DNA from 3 places in the Pseudomonas sp. CLCA07 genome. Region 1 is predicted to be linked to each of the others. Evidence: predicted binding sites of a transcription regulator. Region 1 holds the regulator's gene; each other region holds the start of a gene.

Region 1 (6,912 bases):
TTTGTGTTCTCCACCAGCGAAGCGTATCTGATCGAAGACGGCAAGATTACTGCGCCGGTCAAAGGCGCGACATTGATTGGCAACGGTCCGGAAGCCATGAGCAAGGTGTCGATGGTCGGTAACGATCTGGCGCTGGACAGCGGCGTGGGGACGTGTGGCAAGGATGGGCAGTCGGTGCCTGTGGGTGTCGGCCAGCCAACGCTGAAAATCGATGCGATCACTGTGGGTGGCACAGGCGCATAAGTGGCTTTTGAAACAGTGAAGCTTCGGGTGAGCCGCTTGGCGACTCACCCGAGAAGGGACTTAACGCAGACCGCGTTGAGTCTCGTCCAGTTCACGGATGTACTTGAAGATTTTACGGCTCGATGCCGGTGGCTTGTTGGTCGCCAGTTCGTGCTGGGCCTGACGGATCAGGGAGCGCAATTGCTGACGATCAGCCTCCGGGTAGTCGAGCACGAACTTCTCCAGGACTGCATCGTCGCCCGCGATCAAGCGATCGCGCCAGCGTTCCAGGCCATGGAAACGTTCGTTGTACTGCCGGGTGGAGGCATCGAGTTGATCGAGCAAAGTCAGAATGGCGTCAGTGTCCTGATCGCGCATCAGTTTGCCGATGAACATAAGGTGCCGTTTACGCGCGATATTCGCGGTGTGCTTGGGCGCATCGGCCAAGGCCCGGCGCATAGCGTCGGTCAACGGCAGTTTTGCCAGCAAGTCAGGCTTGAGTGTTGTAAGGCGCTCGCCAAGGTCAACCAGAGCATGAAGCTCGCGTTTAACCTGGGATTTGCTTTTTTCTCCCGTATCGAGGGAGTCGTCGTAAGAATCAACCATGGTGGCCGTCCGCAAAGAAACGCCGCCATGATAACCAGTCGGGGGCCGCTTGTCCGGCCCGGTCGCTCGAAGGCCATACCGAAAGCAGAATTTGAGTGGAGAACAGCATGAGTGCAGTTGAAAGCGTCGGCCCACAAGCGTTGCCGGCACTGCAAGAACAAGTCGAGCAGATCATCGCTGAAGCCAAGCGTCAGGGCGCCAGCGCCTGCGAAGTTGCCGTGTCCCTGGAGCAGGGCCTGTCAACGTCGGTGCGTCAGCGTGAGGTCGAAACCGTCGAATTCAACCGCGATCAGGGCTTTGGCATCACCTTGTACGTCGGCCAGCGAAAAGGTTCGGCCAGTACCTCGGCGAGCGGTCCTGAGGCGATTCGCGAGACCGTCGCTGCGGCGCTGGCCATCGCCAAACACACTTCCGAAGACGAAGCCTCGGGCCTGGCTGATGCCGCGCTGATGGCTCGCGATCTGCAGGATTTCGACCTGTTCCACCAATGGGATATCACGCCGGAGCAAGCCATCGAACAAGCGTTGGCTTGCGAAGCCGCCGCGTTTGCCACCGACAGCCGGATCAAGAACGCTGACGGCACCACGCTCAGCACCCATCAGGGTTGCCGCGTGTACGGCAACAGCCACGGATTTATCGGCGGCTACGCGTCGACGCGCCACAGCTTGAGCTGCGTGATGATCGCCGAGGCCGATGGTCAGATGCAGCGCGATTACTGGTACGACGTAAACCGTCAGGGCAATTTGCTGGCCGACCCGGTGAGCATTGGTCAGCGTGCCGCGCAACGGGCGGCGAGCCGTCTGGGTGCGCGTCCGGTGCCGACCTGCGAAGTGCCGGTGCTGTTTTCCGCTGAGTTGGCCGGTGGTTTGTTTGGCAGCTTCCTCTCGGCCATTTCCGGCGGCAGTCTGTATCGAAAATCATCGTTTCTGGAAGGCACGCTGGGTCAGAAGCTGTTCCCGGAATGGTTGACCATCGACGAGCGTCCGCACTTGATGCGCGCCTTGGGCAGTTCCGCATTCGATGGCGATGGCTTGGCGACTTACGCCAAACCGTTCGTCGAAAAGGGTGAGTTGGTCTCCTACATCCTCGGCACGTACTCCGGGCGCAAGCTCGGCATGCCAAGCACCGCCAACGCCGGCGGCGTGCACAACCTGTTCGTCACCCATGGGGACGAAGATCAGGCCGCGTTGTTGCGCCGTATGGGTCGTGGCTTGTTGGTCACGGAACTGATGGGCCAGGGCCTGAACATGGTTACCGGCGATTACTCCCGAGGTGCGGCGGGTTTCTGGGTCGAGAACGGTGAGATCCAGTTCGCGGTGCAGGAAGTCACCATCGCCGGCAACATGCGTGACATGTTCAAACAGATCGTTGCGGTCGGTAATGACCTGGAGTTGCGCAGCAACATTCGCACGGGGTCGGTGCTGATCGAGCGGATGACAGTGGCGGGTAGCTAACCCTTACCGCTTCAAAAAAAGGCGCGCCACCCAATTGGGTGGCGCGCCTTTTTTATGCGCCTTGCACCGTCCCCTGTGGGGGCGAGTCCATACATAGCAGCTGGCGAAGCCTGACGCAGCCTGCGGCAGCTGCTACAGAGGGCAGTTTTTACTCGCCTTCGTCGAAGAAGTTGTTGATCAACGCCACCAGCGCATCCAGCGCTTCCTGTTCTTGCTCGCCTTCGGTACTCAGGTGGATTGTGGTGCCCTTGCCGGCCGCGAGCATCATCATGGCCATGATGCTTTTACCGTCGACCATCGATTCTGGCGTCCGCCCGGCTCTGATCTGGCATGGATACTGACCCGCCACTCCAACGAATTTTGCAGAAGCGCGAGCATGCAGGCCCAATTTGTTGATGATTTCGATTTCCAGAGCAGGCATCGCGATGTGAATCCTTTAGCTGAGGTCGCGGTGGCGGACCTGGACGTTCTTCAGGGATTGTTGCAGAACCTGGCCCAGACGTTCGGTCAGGTAGACGGAGCGATGATGTCCTCCGGTGCAGCCAATGGCGATGGTGACATAAGCGCGGTTGCTCGCTGCAAAGCGCGGCAGCCACTTGAGCAAATACGATGATATGTCCTGGAACATCTCTTCGACGTCCGGTTGGGCTGCCAGGTACTCGGCCACCGGTTGATCAAGCCCGGACTGAGCGCGCAATTCCGGTTTCCAATAAGGGTTGGGCAAGCAGCGCACGTCGAACACCAGGTCTGCGTCGACCGGCATGCCACGTTTGAATCCAAATGATTCGACCAGGAACGCAGTACCGGCCTCCGGCTGGTTCAACAGGCGCAGCTTGATGGTATCGCGCAGCTGATACAGGTTCAGGTGGGTGGTATTGATTTTGAGATCTGCCAGATCGGCGATCGGCCCCAGCAGATTACTTTCGTCCTCGATTGCCTCGGCCAACGAACGGTTGGCGTTGCTCAGCGGGTGACGACGGCGGGTTTCGGAAAAGCGCTTGAGCAGGGTTTCTACGTCGGCGTCCAGGTACAGCACATCGCACTTGATATGCCGGCTCCGGACTTCATCCAGTAGTTCGGGAAACCGCGAAAGGTGGCTCGGCAAGTTACGCGCATCAATGGACACGGCGACCAGCGGTTGTGCCAGTTCGGTATGAATCAGTGCGCGTTCCGCCAACTCCGGCAGCAGGCCGGCGGGCAGGTTGTCGATGCAGTAGTAGCCATTGTCCTCGAGAACATCGAGGACGGTGCTTTTACCTGAGCCGGAGCGGCCGCTGACGATGATCAAGCGCATGATTACTGACCGTTTTGCTCGTCCAGGACAACCTGATACAAGGCTTCGTTGCTCGGGGCGCTGCGAAGACGATCACGGACTTCCTTGCGATCGAGCATGCTGGCGATCTGGCGGAGCAGTTCCAGGTGCGCATCGGTAGCCGCTTGCGGGACCAGCAGTACAAACAGCAGGTCAACCGGGGCGCCGTCGATGGCGTCGAAATCAATGGGAGCGTCAAGGTGCATCAAGGCGCTGATGGGTGACTCGCAGCCCTTCAGGCGACAGTGGGGGATGGCGATGCCGTTGCCAAAACCGGTCGAGCCGAGTTTTTCACGGGCAATCAATGCCTCGAAGACATCTTGCATCTCCAGATCCGGCACTTCCCGGGCGATCAGGTTGGCAATTTGCTCGAGGGCTTTCTTTTTACTGCCGCCCGGCACGTTCACGAGGGAACGGCCGGGGGTCAGGATGTTTTCAAGTCGGATCATGGGTTGGGAGTGTTAACGACCGGTCGCACCCTGGAGGAGGCTCTGGGTCTTTTCCTTATGCTTTTTGAGTTGTTTATCCAGCTTGTCGGTCAGTGCGTCGATCGCCGCGTACATATCGGTATGTTCCGCGTTTGCGACCACTTCATTGCCGGGAATATGCAGGGTGGCTTCGATTTTCTGCTTCAGCTTCTCGACCGTCATCGTGACCTGCACGTTGGTGATCTTGTCGAAATGCCGCTCTAATCGTTCGAGTTTTTCGCCGATGTAGGTGCGAAGAGGTTCGGTCACTTCCAGTTGGTGTCCACTGATGTTGACTTGCATACAGCTTCTCCTTCGTTGCCAGTGCATAAAGCGGTAGATCAAATGATCTACCACTGGAACGCTGTGGCGTGGCTCTACATCAACCGCTTGCGTTCGCTCGAAGGCGCGATCCCGAGGGACTCGCGGTACTTGGCGACGGTGCGGCGAGCCACCTGAATGCCTTGTGCCTCCAGTAAACCAGCGATCTTGCTGTCACTCAACGGCTTTTTCTGATTTTCCGCGGCAACCAGCTTTTTGATGATCGCGCGGATCGCTGTGGACGAGCATTCACCGCCTTCGGAGGTGCTGACGTGGCTGGAGAAAAAGTATTTCAGCTCATAAATACCCCGTGGGGTATGCATGAATTTTTGCGTGGTCACCCGTGAAATCGTCGACTCGTGCATGCCCACGGCTTCGGCAATGTCATGCAGGACCAGTGGTTTCATGGCTTCGTCGCCGTATTCCAGGAAGCCGCGCTGATGCTCGACGATCTGGGTGGCGACTTTCATCAGTGTTTCGTTACGGCTTTGCAGGCTCTTGATGAACCAGCGGGCCTCTTGCAACTGATTGCGCATGAAGGTGTTGTCGGCGCTGGTGTCGGCGCGACGGACAAATCCGGCGTATTGGGCGTTGACCCGCAGTCGTGGCACTGATTCCTGATTCAGTTCCACCAGCCAGCGTTCGTTGTCCTTGCGCACGATAACGTCGGGAACGACGTATTCGGCTTCGCTGGATTCGATCTGCGAGCCGGGGCGCGGGTTGAGGCTCTGGACCAGTTCGATGACCTGGCGCAGTTCGTCTTCCTTGAGCTTCATCCGGCGCATCAGCTGGGAGTAGTCGCGGCTGCCGAGCAGATCGATGTAGTCGCTGACCAGGCGCTTGGCTTCGGCGAGCCAAGGCGTATTGGCTGGCAATTGGCGCAATTGCAGCAGCAGGCATTCGCCCAGGTTACGAGCGCCGATACCGGCCGGCTCGAATTGCTGGATGCGGTGCAGGACGGCTTCGATTTCGTCCAGTTCGATGTCCAGTTCCGGATCGAAGGCTTCGAGGATTTCCTCGAGAGTTTCATCCAGATAGCCCTGATTGTTGATGCAGTCGATCAGAGTCACGGCGATCAGGCGATCGGTGTCGGACATCGGTGCCAGGTTCAGTTGCCACAACAGGTGGCTTTGCAGGCTCTCGCCGGCCGATGTGCGAGTAGTGAAATCCCATTCGTCGTCATCGTTGCTCGGCAGGCTGCTGGCGCTGGTCTGGTAAACGTCTTCCCATGCGGTATCGACCGGCAGTTCATTGGGAATGCGCTCGTTCCAGTCGCCTTCCTCGAGGTTGTCCACCGTGGGGGCGGTTTCCTGGTAGGAGGGTTCCTGAATGTCGGCGTTGGGTTGCTGCTCGGCTTTGTCGGCCAAGGGGTCGACGTTGTCGAAGTCGTCGCCCTCTTCCTGGCGTTCGAGCATCGGATTGGACTCCAGGGCCTCCTGGATTTCCTGTTGCAGGTCCAGGGTCGACAATTGGAGCAGGCGGATGGCCTGTTGCAGCTGCGGTGTCATCGTCAGCTGCTGGCCCATTCTCAAGACTAGCGATGGTTTCATGGCAGGGGCTTAACACCTTATTTCGCCGGCGCACATGCGCCATCCACTACAGGGCGCCGGAGCGCCAAACATAAGCAAATTATATGCCTGAAACTGAAGTGTTTGCCTAGAGCGCTGTAACAATAAAAACCTGTTGATTTTTACTGTGATAAGCGCTCAGTCGACTAGCCAGACACCTCAACGCTTACAGGCGGAACTCATGGCCCAGATAGACTTCTTTAACCAGGTCGTTGGCCAGGATAGTGGCGGCATCGCCTTCGGCGATCAGCTGGCCATCGTTGACGATGTAGGCGGTTTCGCAGATATCCAGGGTTTCACGGACGTTGTGGTCAGTGATCAGCACGCCAATGCCCTTGGCCTTGAGATGGTAGATGATCTGTTTGATGTCGCCGACCGAAATCGGGTCCACGCCGGCGAAGGGTTCGTCGAGCAGGATGAATTTCGGGTTGGTAGCCAATGCTCGGGCGATTTCCACGCGGCGGCGTTCACCGCCCGACAGGCTCATGCCGAGGTTGTCGCGGATGTGGCTGATGTGGAATTCCTGCAGCAGGCTTTCCAGCTCTTTGCGACGTCCGGCCTTGTCGAGTTCCTTGCGCGTCTCGAGGATCGCCATGATGTTGTCGGCGACCGAGAGTTTGCGGAAGATCGACGCTTCTTGCGGCAGATAGCCGATACCGGCCTTTGCACGACCGTGCATTGGCTGGTGGCTGACGTCCAGATCGTCGATCAGCACACGGCCCTGATCGGCCTGCACCAGGCCGACAATCATGTAGAAGCAGGTGGTCTTGCCGGCGCCGTTGGGACCCAGCAGGCCGACGATTTGACCGCTGTCAATCGACAGGCTGACGTCACGCACGACCTGGCGGCTCTTGTAGCTCTTGGCCAGATGCTGAGCTTTCAGAGTTGCCATTACGGGGCCTTTTGCTCGTCGGTTTTCTTCTTCGGCTGGATCACCATGTCGATACGCGGACGCGACTCGG
Region 2 (6,912 bases), 1.9 Mb from region 1:
CATTTGCGGGCATTGGACAGGAACGCGTTGGCTTGCTCGGCCGCGATGGTCAGCAGGCGTAAATAATCTGAGTCATCCATAGGCCCAAGCTTAGCGTTCAAATGCGACAAGCAGAAAGCGTTTACCGGCAATGGACGTCACTGGGCAGTCTGAAAGGGCGGTGTAGACTGATGGCCATCATGCAGAAGCGATAGGACAAGGGGGTGAATGTGAAATATTGGCCGGTGTTGCTGCTCGGTTTTCTGCCCTTGTGGGCCCAGGCGCTGGAAGTGGGCGAGCGACTGGCGCCCTGGACCTTGCTCGATCAGTACGACCAGGCCTTTACGCTCGATAAACAGACTCAGACGCTGCTGGTGGCGCGAAGTATGGAGGCCGCCAAACTGGTAGAGGCTGCACTGCAAGGCCAGCCAAAAGGCTATCTGGAGGCGCGGCACGTCGTATTTTTAGCGGACATCCAGCGCATGCCACGGTTGATCGCGAAGATGTTTGCCATTCCGGCCATGCGCGATTATTCCTACCGGGTAATGCTGGACCGTGAGGGGCGTGTGGCGCCGCGCTACCCCGGGGCTGAGGACAAAGTACTGTGGCTGCAACTCAAGGACGGCCAATTGTTGGCACAACACGAATATGCCACGGCCGCGCAGTTACATGAGGCGCTAGAGAAGGCCCGACCATGATCGGTGCCGAGCTGCTGTCACCGCAGACGCTGACGGTCGGCTGGCTGATCTATGTGCCTGTGCTGCTCTGGGCCATCTGGCGCGCGCCCTGGGTTGAGCTATTCACAGACAGCCGCCGCCAGCATTTGCTGTTCGGCACGGTGTTCGCGCTGTTTATGCTGTGGCTGGTGCGGCGGGATTTCGACACCGGCGTGTCTTATCACTTCATCGGCATGACAGCCGTGACCCTGCTGCTGGATTGGCCGTTGGCGATCATCGGCGGCTTGATTGCGCAGTTCGGACTGGTGTTGCTCGGGCGTCAGGACCTGGTCGCCGTTGGCGTAAACGGGGCGCTGCTGATTTTACTGCCGGTGCTGGTCACCGAGTGCATCGCCATCCGGGTGGAGCGGGCGCAGCCGCGTAACCTTTTTGTGTATATCTTTTGTTCCGGTTTTTTTGCGGCGGCGCTGTCGGCGTTGTTGTGCCTGCTGCTGGCTCTGTGGGTGCTGTGGTTCGACGAACGTTTTGCCATGCCGTATTGGCTGGAAGATTTTGTCGGCTATCTGTGGCTGCTGATTTTCCCGGAAGCGTTCATCAACGGCATGATTGTCAGTGCGCTAGTGGTGTTCAGCCCTGAATGGCTGGAGACGTTCAATCGCACGCGCTACCTTTCGGCCCCCTGGAAAGACGACGATCCGAAGTCTTGATCCACATCAAATCGACTTTTCGCTGGCGAACACATGCTCGACAAAACCTTCAGGAGCATGGGTATGAGTGTCTACGAGTGGGCGAGGCAGGAGTTGCGTCAGAGTCTGGATGGGGCGCAGGAGGTGGGGTTTGATCCGGGCTTGAGCCTGCGCGCCTTGCTCAGCGCAGTGGTACAGCAAAGCAAGGCAGTGCGCAGTACCGAAGACCTGGCCGACGAGTTGCGTTTTCTCGCGGAAAACCTCGATGACGACCAGGACTACGGTTTTATGCGACCTTGAACCTCAGTGACGCGGTTCGAAGTCTTCGCTGAACAGGTCGTCTTCAGCGTCCGGGCTGACCGGAATCTTGTGCTCTTCCGATGCCCAGGCGCCCAGGTCGATCAGTTTGCAACGATCCGAACAGAACGGCCGGAACTTGTTCTCGGGGCTCCATTCGACAGGAGCGCCACAGGTTGGGCATTCGACGGTTGGGGTCTGGCTCATGACTGGCCTCCACGCAAAGTAAGGTAAAAGTGATGCAGGCGTTCGACCTCGCTGTGCAGCCAGGCGAGGTCGCGGTCGTTGACTACCACATCGTCGGCATGGCTCACGCGGTCCTGGCGGCTGGTCTGGACCTTGAGGATCGCCTGGACCTGTTGTTCAGTGGTCTGGTCACGCTGCAAGGTGCGTTCGATTTGTAACTGTTGCGGGGCATCGATCACCAGGACGCGTTGAGTCATGGCGGTCTGCCCGGACTCGATCAGCAGCGGCGAAACCAGAATCGCGTAAGGCGATTGTGCCTTGGCCAGGTTGTGAGCGATTTCTTCACCGATCAACGGATGCAACAAGCCTTCGAGCCACCGGCGTTCCTCCGGCACTTCAAAGATCAATGCGCGCAGGGCCGCACGATCCAGTTGTCCGTCGGCTTGCAGCACACCAGGGCCGAAGTGTTCGGCGATGGCGGCCAGCGCCGGGCGACCCGGTTCCACCACCCAGCGCGCCGCGTGATCGGCGTCCACGACGTGGATGCCCAGGTCGATGAAGTGTTGGGCGGCCGCGCTTTTGCCGCTGCCGATGCCGCCGGTCAGACCTAGAATCCAGGGTTTTTCCACAGGGGTATTCATTTCAAACCGACAAACTGCCAATAGGAGTCGGTTATTTGACCACCCCAGAGCAAGGCAATCCAGCCGGCAATCGCCAGATAGGGGCCGAAGGGGATTGGCGATGAGGTTTTTGCGTTGCGCAGACGCAACAAAATCACCCCGAGAATGGCGCCCACGAGCGATGACAGCAGGATCGTCAGCGGCAGAATTTGCCAGCCACCCCACGCCCCGAGCATGGCCAGTAACTTGAAATCACCGTGGCCGATACCGTCTTTTCCGGTGAGCAGCTTGAACAACCAGAAAACCGACCACAACGCCATGTAGCCGGCCACCGCCCCCCACAGCGCTTCATGCAATGACACGAAGACCCCGAAGCTGTTGACGATCAACCCCAGCCATAACAGCGGCAGTACCAGCACATCCGGCAGCAGTTGGTGCTCGGCGTCAATCAGGCTCATCGCCAGCAAGCCCCAGGTCAGGACCAACACCGTGCAGGCCTGCCACCCGAAACCGAAATGCCAGGCGATAAACGCCGAGAGCAGACCACAAGCCAGTTCGGTCAGCGGATAGCGCTTGCCGATAGGTGCGGCGCAGTTCGAGCATCGTCCCCGTAAAAACAGATAACTGAGCACCGGGATGTTTTCCCATGCGCGAATTCGATGGTCGCACTGCGGGCAATGGGAGTGGGGCAGCATCAAGTTGTAGGTCGGGCCGGGCGCTTCGGGTGGTACACCCAGAACATCATGGGCTTGCAGCCGCCATTCGCGATCGAGCATTTTCGGCAGGCGCCAGATCACCACATTGAGAAAGCTGCCCACGACCAGGCCCACCACTAATGCGAGGGTCACGAAGAACGCTGGGTAAACAGTTAGAATTTCATTCAAAGGCATGTCAGATCGCTGAGCCGAGTTGGAAGATGGGCAAGTACATCGCAACCACCAGGCCCCCGACGATAACACCCAGCACGACCATGATGAATGGCTCCATCAGGCTGGTGAGGTTATCGACCATGTTGTCCACTTCGTCTTCGTAGAAGCCCGCGACCTTGTCGAGCATGGCATCCAGTGCGCCGGACTCTTCACCAATGGCCGTCATTTGAATCGCCATGTTGGGGAATACGCCGCAAGTGCGCATGGAAAAATTCAGCTGCATGCCGGTCGACACGTCCTGCTTGATGCGCAGGACCGCACGCTTGAACACGATGTTGCCGGTCGCACCGGCCACGGACTCCAATGCTTCGACCAATGGCACGCCGGCGGCAAAGGTAGTCGACAGCGTTCGGGCGTAGCGGGCCACGGCAGACTTGTACATCAGCGTGCCGATCAGGGGCAGTTTCAACAGCCAGGTGTCCAGCCAGTCGCGAAAGCCCGGGGATTTCTTGAAAGCGTGGCGCACGCCGAAAATCGCCGCGATCAGCACACCGAGCATCACCCACCACCAGTGCTGCATGAACGCCGACAGGCCGATGACCATCACCGTGAAGGCAGGCAGTTCGGCACCAAAACCTTTGAACACCGACTCGAACTGCGGCACCACCTTGACCAGTAGAATCCCCGTGACAATGATCGCGACAAACACCACGGCCAATGGGTAGGTCATGGCTTTTTTGATTTTTGCCTTCAGGCTTTCGCTCTTTTCCTTATAGGTCGCCACCCGTTCCAGCAAAGTATCGAGGGCGCCGGCCTGTTCACCGGCATCCACCAGGTTGCAGTAGAGCTCATCGAAATACTGCGGCTTTTTGCGCAGGGACGCGGCGAAGCTGTTACCCGCCGCGACTTCCTGTTTCAACTCGTCCACCAGTTTGCGCATGGCCGGGTTATCGAAGCCTTCGCCGATAATGTCGAATGACTGCAACAGCGGCACGCCGGCTTTCATCATGGTCGCCATCTGCCGGGTGAACAGGGCGATGTCCTGAGTCTTGATGCGTTTGCCGACGTTGAAAATCGACGCGGATTTCTTGCGCACCTTGCCGGGGGTGATGCCTTGCTTGCGCAGTTGGGCCTTGATCAACGCCGGGTTCTGGCCGCTCAACTCACCGATCATCTTGGTGCCTTTCCTGTCTGTGCCTTCCCAGGCGTAGACATTTGTTTTTGCTGCTTTGACCGACATGTTCAGTCCTTGGTGACCCGATTGATTTCTTCATGGCTTATAGCCTAGTCAAGGCGCTGAGCCAAACCAGCGGCCTTGAGGTGACAAAAAGTGTCAGATAGTGCGGTTCCTGGGGGTAGGAACGGTCTTTGATTCGACTCGCCGCCCCGCCAACAGGGGCTGTGGCGCTTGGCATGGGCTGTGCTGATGCTCTTTCAGATCATGAGCTTTCGACTCATGCATGGAGCTTGTCTATGAAGACTCAGAAAGGTTTTACCCTGATCGAACTGCTGATCGTGGTGGCGATCATCGGGATTCTGGCGACGTTTGCGTTGCCGATGTATTCCAAATATCAGGCCAGGGCGAAGGTGACGGCGGGGCTGGCCGAGATTTCCGCAATGAAAGTGCCATATGAAGATGCGATCAACCAAGGCATTGCGCCAACGGTAGACAACGTGGCGCCGGCGGGTAATGCCAAGACCAGCAATTGCACCGTCGCGGTCACCGGCGCTGTGGCCACAGGCGATGGCACCATCACCTGCACGATCTTGAATGCCCCAGGGCCAGTGCTGAGCAAGACCATTACGTTGAAGCGTGATGCAGTCAATGGCTGGTCGTGTATCAGTTCTGCTGACCAAGATTACTTGCCTAAAGCCTGCACCAGTTCCGCCTCGTAAACGCTGACATCCAACACGGCCCCGCTGCTTCGGTTGCGGGGCTTTTTTTTGTTTGTCGAATGCCTCGCTACTGCAAAAAAAGCAAAAAATTCAGGGTGTTAGGAACTTTGTGAAAACCCGCAAGTTGCATGCAGGGTTTTGCCTGGTCATGCATTTTGCATGATTCCGAAAATTCACAATATTTATAACATGTTGATTTATAACGATTTTGTTGTTGTCTCAAAGTTGGCACAGTGTTCGCACTCTACCCAGTAACCCTGCTGCGAAGACAACCAGCAGACTTTCTAGAAAAACAGGAGTTACACGTATGAAGAAGTTCGCTATCGCTGCCGCTACTGCTACCGCGCTGACCCTGACTCTGGCCAACGCTGCATTCGCACAGACCACCACCACTCAAGCCCCGCTGACACTGGCTGCGGGTGAAGTTGCCAAGGTCGAGGAAGCTACTTCCGATACCTGGATCACGACCAAAGTTAAAAGCGACCTGCTGACCGAAAAAGGCATTCCTGGCACCGACATCAAAGTCGAAACCAACAAAGGTGTAGTGTCGCTGTCGTCCACGGTTGCAGTGACTGACGCTCAGAAAGACACCGCTGTGGCGATCACCAAGAAAATCAAAGGCGTCAAAGCGGTCTCCGCTGACGGCCTGAAAGCCGAGTAAGGCAAGACTTCTCGCCTGGACCGGGGGAAGGTGTGGCTGACGGGCTGAGTAATACGGCTGCCACTTCTTAGGAGTTCATGCGAACGGCCATAAGGATGTGGCCATTACAGGCCCCCGACATTCGTGTCGGGGGCCTGTTCTATTTGGGCTGCACAAAACAATTGTGGCCACTCAAGGTTGTGGTGAGCTCAATGGCTAATCAGCAAGCTTGTGAGCATCACTCGGCATCCAGATGCAACGGCGTCACCACCCGACCGTCACTTTGCGCTTCGCCAAGGTTGGCGTCGATGAAGTACACGCGGTCGTCGGCCAGCTGACCTTTGTCCACCAGATAGTCCTTGATGCTGCCGGCGCGCTCCTGCCCTAATTGACGCAACAGCACGTCGCTGGTGCTCCAGAACTTGATCACGTCGGCACGCATTTTGGTGGTGCGTTCTTCCTTGCCCAGGTCCTTCCATTCGGCCGGCGGTTGAATCTTCAGGCGCGTTCGGTAGATGCCTTCCAGCAGCGGGCCTTTCTCGTTTTCCGGGACCACCAGCAATGAAGCCTGGGCCGGGACTTTGTCACCGCGACGCTGGAGCATTTTGTAGTAGTTGTATTGGTATTCCCGTTCCAGGCGTTGCTCGGCAATCAACGGGCCGTCACTGCTGGCGGCGGCCGTACCTTCGATTTCAAGGCGCAGGGCCGGACGTTCCTTCAAGGCTTGGGACAGTTTGACCAACGCCCCTTCCGCTTCCTGGCTCAAATCGCTTGAGCCCGGTGCGAACGAAACGGTGCCCAAGTCCTCGGAACCGCCGCCACTGACCAGTCCGCCAATCATTTTGAACGGCGCAGCGGCGGCTTTGACGATCAGGTTGCGCAGGGTTTGCCAGATAATCGGCATGACGCTGAACTGCGGATTATTGAGGTCGCCAGTGACAGGCAATTCGATGGAAATCTTGCCATCTACGTCTTTGAGCAAGGCAATTGCCAGCTTCAACGGCAGGCTCACGGCATCCGGGCTGTCGACTTTTTCACCCAACTGCAGTTGCTCGACCACCA
Region 3 (6,912 bases), 620 kb from region 1:
GCTGATGCGACCCAGGCGCAGTTCGTTCTGGCTGCTGATGGCCTGCATCGCATTGCGCACGATGTTCAGCACCGCCTGAATCATTTGTTCGCGGTCGATCAGCACGTCAGGAATGCTGGGGTCGTAGTCGCGCACCAAGGTGATGCAGCCCTGGCTTTCCGCTGACACCAGTTGGCAGACACGCTCCAGCACCTCATGGATATTGCACATGGCCAGCGACGGCAACTTGTTCGAGCCGAGCATGCGGTCGACGAGGTTTCGCAGGCGGTCGGCTTCTTCAATGATCACGTTGGTGTAATCGCGCAGGCTTTCTTCCGGCAGTTCGCGGGCGAGCAATTGTGCGGCGCCGCGAATCCCGCCCAGTGGATTCTTGATTTCGTGGGCCAGACCGCGCACCAGCATTTTGCTGGTTTCCTGCTTCGACAACTGTGCCTCTTCCTTGGTGATCCGCAGCAAGCGGTCACGGGGATGGACTTCCAGCAACAGCATCGTGCCGCCGTTGGCCAGGATCGGCGTTACCGCATAGTCGACAGTCAGGGTCTGGCCGGTGAGAGCGGTGAGCATCGCTTCGCGCTTGGTGAACGGGTGCGCCTGCTCGACTGCCTGGCGCAGGGAATTCAGTGCTTCGGTGGATTCGGTGAACAACTCGCTGATGAACTGCCCATGGCTACGCTGACCGCTGATGGCCAGTAACATTTCCGCCGCCGGGTTCATGTACTCAAGGCGCAATTCGGCGTTGAGCAGGATGGTGGCAGTGGTCAGGTTGTCGAGTAGTAGTCGATGCAGTGCGTCGCTAATGGTCATCAGGACCTCTTTTGGAGCAGGGCGCGCGCAAGAACCAAGCGCTGATGCTGGGAAAATGCAAAAACCAAACCAAGGCTCCGAAAAGAAGCGTTTAAGGCCTGAAACGGGCGTTTGACGCTCATTAGCGCGGCGTTCTGCCAGTTTTCACGGGTACTTTCGAACCAAAATGGGTTGCGATATGGGTACGGTGCAACCTATCGCACCAATGTAGTGCGTAAAGCTGAACGGCGTTAGAACAAACGCAAGAAAGGATTTATTTCTTCTTTCGGTTTGTCTGTGAGCGGGCATTCCGGCCGTTTGCCGTAGTCGACGAGGGCGCAGGGTTTGACCTGGCGTTTTTGCGCGAGGGATGTGCGCAGCATGTGGAACGGCTGATTGGCGGTGCGTTCGACGGTGCGGCCTTGCTCGTCGAGGATTTCAACGGACAAGTTGTGACTGCCACGGTCGATGTTGCTCAGCGGGAACACCGGACTGAGGCCGGGCTCGGCGGTGGGTTGGCCATCGAGCAGCAGTCGGTAGCGGTGCCCCGGTTGCAGGCGGGGTTCGTTGGTGACGCTGACGATAATTTCGCCGGTATTGCTACGGATCGTCGCGTCCGGCTCCGGCACCAGTATGCGAAGCAAGTCATAGTGGAACAGCGGTTGTTCTTCGGGCGGGTTCGCGGAAATCAATGGCTTCGCAGCGGTGGGCTGGGCAGTCATGCGATTGCTGGTCGCCAGCGGCACACGTTTGGCGTTGCCATGCTGCGGCTGATCGGTGAAGGCGCGATTGCCCTGAGCATCGACATAGGTGAATACCTCGGCCGACACAGGGAAGGCGATCAAGTAGGCGATCAGCAGCCACAGCCTCATGGCTTGTGCACCCTTTGCACGGTGAACGTCACGGTGGGACTTTGCTGAAGGACGTTCTCTCCATTGATCACCTGCACCGCCAGGCTATGTTCGCCGCGGTCGACGTTCACCAGTTGCAGGATCGGCACATTGCTCGACTGCCCGTAGGGTCGGCCATCCAGCAGCAATCGCAACAGGTGCGGCGCTTGCAGGCGCGGCTTGATCAGAACGCTGACGGTGAAGGTGCCGTTATTGGCACGCAGGGCCTCACCGGTGGGCAGGCCGGTCAGCTGCAGCGCCTCATAGGCACTGTGCGGCGGCTCATTGCTGGTGCTTTCGGAAGAGGGAGCGGGAGGGGTTGGGGGTGCCACGCTATTCAGCGGCGGCAATTCAACCGGCTGGGCCGTGACGCCGTCGGGTGGTTGATTGCTGTAGGCGGTATTGCCGTCGGCGTCGGTGTATTTATAAATCTGCGCTGCGGCGGGCAGGGCGATCAGCAGCAACATCAAAAGCAAACCACGACCCATAAAATCGACCGGAAACGAAAGCGTTGGGGTGCAGCATAGGTCAGGGGCGGTGATTGACCCAAGCCGTTAACATTTGTGAATGATTTACTGATTTCTCTCAGACACCACAAACCCTGTGGGAGCGAGCCTGCTCGCGAAAGCAATTTATCATTCAACATTGATACTGACTGGCACGACGCTTTCGCGAGCAGGCTCGCTCCCACAGGGTTTTTCATCGGTCGTGGCATCGCGGGCACAAAAAAGGCCTTCCGAAGAAGGCCTCTTTTTTGTCACGCCGCGTGCCGCAGCGCTACCGGATCAGCAGCTGTAGTACAGCTCATATTCCAGTGGGTGTACGAAGGTACGTACCTTGATTTCTTCTTCGCTTTTCAGGGCGATGTAAGCGTCGATGAAGTCGTCGCTGAAAACGCCGCCTTTGGTCAGGAACGCACGACCTTTGTCCAGCTCTTCCAGGGCTTCTTTCAGGCTGCCGCAAACTTGTGGGATCTCTTTCGCCTCTTCAGGCGGCAGGTCGTACAGGTTTTTGTCAGCTGCGTCGCCAGGGTGGATCTTGTTCTGGATGCCGTCCAGGCCAGCCATCAACAGTGCAGCGAAGCCCAGGTACGGGTTAGCTGCTGGATCCGGGAAGCGAGCTTCGATACGGCGAGCGCGAGGGCTGGACACGTAAGGAATACGGATCGAAGCGGAACGGTTGCGAGCCGAGTAGGCCAGCATTACTGGAGCTTCGAAACCTGGGACCAGACGCTTGTAGGAGTTGGTCGACGGGTTGGTGAAGCCGTTCAGGGCCTTACCGTGCTTGATGATGCCGCCGATGAAGTACAGAGCGGTGTCGGACAGGCCGGCATAGCCTTCGCCAGCGAAGGTGTTCTTGCCATCTTTGGCGATGGACAGGTGAACGTGCATACCCGAACCGTTGTCGCCGTACAGAGGCTTAGGCATGAAGGTCGCGGTGCGGCCGTAAGCGACAGCAACGTTGTGTACGCAGTACTTCAGGGTCTGAACTTCGTCAGCCTTGGCGACCAGGGTGTTGAACTTCACACCGATTTCGTTCTGGCCGGCAGTCGCCACTTCGTGGTGGTGAACTTCGATTACCAGGCCCATTTCTTCCATGGCGTTGCACATGGAGGTACGGATTTCGTGGTCGTGGTCAAACGGTGGAACCGGGAAGTAACCGCCTTTGATACCTGGACGGTGGCCATGGTTGCCGCCTTCGATGTCCTGGTCGGACATCCAGGAACCTTGTTCGGAGAAGATTTTGAACATCGAGCCGGAGATGTCGGACTTGAACTTCACCTGATCGAAGATGAAGAACTCAGGCTCTGGACCTACGAATACGGTGTCGCCGATACCGGTCGACTTCAGGTATTCCTCGGCGCGGTGGGCGATGGCGCGTGGGTCACGGTCATAGCCTTGCATGGTCGAAGGGTCGATCACGTTGCAGACCAGAATCAGCGTTGGGTCTTCGGTGAACGGATCGAGAACGGCAGTGCTGTCGTCCGGCAGCAGGATCATGTCGGAGGCTTCGATGCCTTTCCAGCCAGCGATGGAGGAGCCGTCGAACATTTTGCCTTCTTCGAAGAAAGCGTCATCCAGCGCGTCGCGAGCCGGCATGGTCACGTGGTGCTGAGTGCCTTTGGTGTCCGTGAAGCGCAGATCAATCCATTTGACGTCATGATCTTTGATGAGTTGAACCGACTTCGACATAGTGTCCTCCGGGTGGCTTCGGGCTTAGTAGTGGATGCCCTTAGAATGTGGGTGATGCCGGCGCGAATACTCTGCCAAGGCAACCTGCCTCACAAGGGAGCAAATTGCATGCCAGTGCCCCACCATGGGTTTTTTGCCCCAATTTCACGCTTATAAAGGAACAAAGGGTCTTTAGGTGGTAAATCTCGCCCTACAATGTAGCGTTAAAATCTGGAAATGACCTGTTTTGGTGCGCGAAAAACCTTCTGCACATTAACTGGTTAAACCTTGAGCAATTTCCGCTATAATCCGCGCCCCCCTTTTTCGGCTGGCCCAGCGCGCGCTGTTTTCATGAAACTAATCGTAAAAGTCTTCCCCGAGATCACCATCAAGAGCCGCCCGGTACGGATGCGTTTCATCCGCCAATTGGCTAAAAACATCCGCACCGTGCTCCGCGACCTGGACCCGGCCGTGGTGGTGAACGGTGTGTGGGACAATCTCGAGCTGGAAACCCGCGTCAGCGAGCCGAAAGCCCTGAAGGAGATGACCGAGCGCCTGAGCTGCATGCCGGGCATTGCGCATTTCCTGCAGGTCGATGAGTACCTGTTGGGCGATTTCGACGACATCGTCGCCAAGTGCAAGCAGCACTTCGGTGATTCACTGGCCGGGAAGATCTTCTCGGTGCGCTGCAAGCGCGCCGGCAAGCACGAATTCAGCTCGATGGATGTCGAAAAATACGTCGGCAGCCAACTGCGTCGTCAATGTGGCGCCGCCGGAATCTCGCTCAAAGAGCCGGAAATCGAAGTTCGCATCGAAATTCGCGACAAACGGTTGTTCGTGATCCACAGCCAGCACAACAGCATCGGTGGATATCCGCTGGGTGCCCTGGAACAGACGCTTGTGCTGATGTCCGGCGGCTTCGATTCCACCGTGGCGGCGTACCAGATCATGCGCCGTGGCCTGATGAGCCATTTCTGCTTCTTCAATTTGGGCGGAAGGGCCCATGAACTGGGCGTCATGGAAGTCGCGCACTTCATCTGGAAGAAGTACGGAAGCTCCCAGCGCGTGTTATTTGTCAGTGTGCCGTTCGAGGAAGTACTGGGAGAAATTCTCGGGAAAGTCGATAACAGTCATATGGGCGTAGTTTTGAAGCGTATGATGTTGCGCGCTGCTTCCCGTATTGCTGATCGGCTGGACATTGAAGCGCTGGTCACCGGTGAAGCGATTTCCCAGGTGTCGAGCCAGACGTTGCCGAACCTGTCCGTGATCGACTGCGTGACCGACAAGCTGGTCTTGCGTCCGCTGATCGCCAGTCACAAGCAGGACATCATCGACCTGGCCAACGAAATCGGTACTGCCGACTTCGCCAAGCATATGCCGGAATACTGCGGGGTCATCTCGGTGAACCCCAAGACCCACGCCAAGCGTCCACGCGTGGAGTACGAAGAACAACAGTTCGACATGGCAGTACTTGAGCGTGCGCTCGAGAACGCCAAAATGGTGCCGATCGATCGCGTGATCGACGAATTGGGCCAGGATTTGCAGATCGAAGAAGTCAGCGAGGCGCTGGCTGGTCAGATCGTCATCGACATCCGTCATCCGGATGCCGCTGAAGATGACCCGCTGGGCCTCGTTGGCATTGAGGTACAAACGATGCCGTTTTATGCATTGAACGCTCGTTTCAAGGAACTGGACCCTACTCGCCAGTACCTGCTGTATTGCGACAAAGGCGTGATGAGTCGCCTGCATGCCCACCATTTGCTCAGTGAGGGGCATGCCAATGTGCGCGTTTATCGACCGAGCTAAGAGCCCGGGGCTGTATGCCTGTGGCCTGCGTCACCGGCCCCCCGACTCTGCCGTCAAGCTGTAACGGCAAGGCCTGACTCTACTGTAAATCGCTGCCAAGACTTGTCAGCACACCGAATCCTCTGATCGAGATACACAAGTGATCGAAAATCTACGCAACATCGCCATCATTGCTCACGTTGACCATGGTAAAACCACCCTGGTAGACAAACTCTTGCGTCAATCCGGCACCCTGGAGCGCAACGAGCTCAACGACGAGCGCGTGATGGACTCCAACGACCAGGAGAAAGAGCGCGGTATTACCATTCTGGCGAAAAACACCGCCATCAACTGGAACGGCCACCACATCAACATCGTGGACACCCCGGGCCACGCCGACTTCGGCGGCGAAGTTGAACGCGTAATGTCGATGGTTGACTCCGTTCTGCTGCTGGTTGACGCTCAAGACGGCCCTATGCCGCAAACCCGTTTCGTGACCAAGAAGGCTTTCGAAGCCGGCCTGCGTCCAATCGTGGTCATCAACAAGGTTGACCGTCCAGGCGCGCGTCCGGACTGGGTTCTGGACCAGATCTTCGACCTGTTCGACAACCTCGGTGCTACCGAAGAACAGCTGGACTTCAAAGTCGTCTACGCCTCGGCCCTGAACGGCATTGCCGGTCTGGAACACACCGACATGGCTGAAGACATGACCCCGCTGTACCAGGCGATCATTGACCACGTACCGGCTCCAAAAGTTGACCGTGACGGTCCGTTCCAGATGCAAATCTCGGCACTGGACTACAACAGCTTCCTGGGTGTTATCGGCGTTGGCCGTATCGCCCGTGGTCGCGTCAAGCCGAACACTCAAGTTGTGGCTATCGACGCTGACGGCAAGCGCCGTAACGGTCGTATCCTGAAGCTGATGGGTCACCACGGTCTGCACCGTATCGACGTTGAAGAAGCAGCTGCTGGCGACATCGTCTGCATCAGCGGCTTCGACCAGCTGTTCATCTCCGACACTCTGTGCGACCCACTGAACGTCGAAGCGATGAAGCCGCTGACCGTTGACGAACCAACCGTTTCCATGACCTTCCAGGTAAACGACTCGCCGTTCTGCGGTCGTGAAGGCAAGTTCGTCACCAGCCGTAACATCAAAGAGCGTCTGGACAAAGAACTGCTCTACAACGTTGCTCTGCGCGTTGAAGAAGGCGACAGCGCCGACAAGTTCAAAGTCTCCGGCCGTGGTGAGCTGCACCTCTCGGTACTGATCGAAACCATGCGTC

What was found. Region 1 encodes sigma-54, which starts transcription at its own class of promoters, with help from an activator protein. Its sites were predicted from a motif close to ANTGGCATNNANNTTGCTNT; they were not measured.
Region 2: the regulator sigma-54 is predicted to act here: its motif matches at 4,722-4,741, upstream of ACWGZX_RS09865 (pilin).
Region 3: the regulator sigma-54 is predicted to act here: its motif matches at 3,962-3,981, upstream of glnA (type I glutamate--ammonia ligase).

What each region holds. Positions count from the first base shown of each region.
Region 1 covers NZ_CM132131.1:4,100,017-4,106,928, forward strand. Annotated here, with positions in the region: gene tldD (metalloprotease TldD) at 1-243, shown strand, start outside; gene yjgA (ribosome biogenesis factor YjgA) at 304-828, opposite strand; gene pmbA (metalloprotease PmbA) at 936-2,282, shown strand; gene ACWGZX_RS18765 (HPr family phosphocarrier protein) at 2,431-2,703, opposite strand; gene rapZ (RNase adapter RapZ) at 2,719-3,576, opposite strand; gene ptsN (PTS IIA-like nitrogen regulatory protein PtsN) at 3,579-4,043, opposite strand; gene hpf (ribosome hibernation-promoting factor, HPF/YfiA family) at 4,056-4,364, opposite strand; gene ACWGZX_RS18785 (RNA polymerase factor sigma-54) at 4,439-5,932, opposite strand; gene lptB (LPS export ABC transporter ATP-binding protein) at 6,117-6,842, opposite strand; gene lptA (lipopolysaccharide transport periplasmic protein LptA) at 6,842-6,912, opposite strand, start outside.
Region 2 covers NZ_CM132131.1:2,151,626-2,158,537, reverse strand. Annotated here, with positions in the region: gene ACWGZX_RS09905 (DUF1780 domain-containing protein) at 1-80, opposite strand, end outside; gene ACWGZX_RS09900 (FAD/FMN-containing dehydrogenase) at 210-677, shown strand; gene ACWGZX_RS09895 (energy-coupling factor ABC transporter permease) at 674-1,363, shown strand; gene ACWGZX_RS09890 (hypothetical protein) at 1,427-1,642, shown strand; gene yacG (DNA gyrase inhibitor YacG) at 1,646-1,846, opposite strand; gene coaE (dephospho-CoA kinase) at 1,843-2,466, opposite strand; gene ACWGZX_RS09875 (prepilin peptidase) at 2,463-3,335, opposite strand; gene ACWGZX_RS09870 (type II secretion system F family protein) at 3,337-4,554, opposite strand; gene ACWGZX_RS09865 (pilin) at 4,788-5,210, shown strand; gene ACWGZX_RS09860 (BON domain-containing protein) at 5,518-5,871, shown strand; gene ACWGZX_RS09855 (DUF748 domain-containing protein) at 6,089-6,912, opposite strand, start outside.
Region 3 covers NZ_CM132131.1:3,482,641-3,489,552, forward strand. Annotated here, with positions in the region: gene glnL (nitrogen regulation protein NR(II)) at 1-804, opposite strand, end outside; gene ACWGZX_RS16155 (DUF4124 domain-containing protein) at 1,035-1,655, opposite strand; gene ACWGZX_RS16160 (DUF4124 domain-containing protein) at 1,652-2,161, opposite strand; gene glnA (type I glutamate--ammonia ligase) at 2,459-3,865, opposite strand; gene thiI (tRNA uracil 4-sulfurtransferase ThiI) at 4,196-5,650, shown strand; gene typA (translational GTPase TypA) at 5,790-6,912, shown strand, end outside.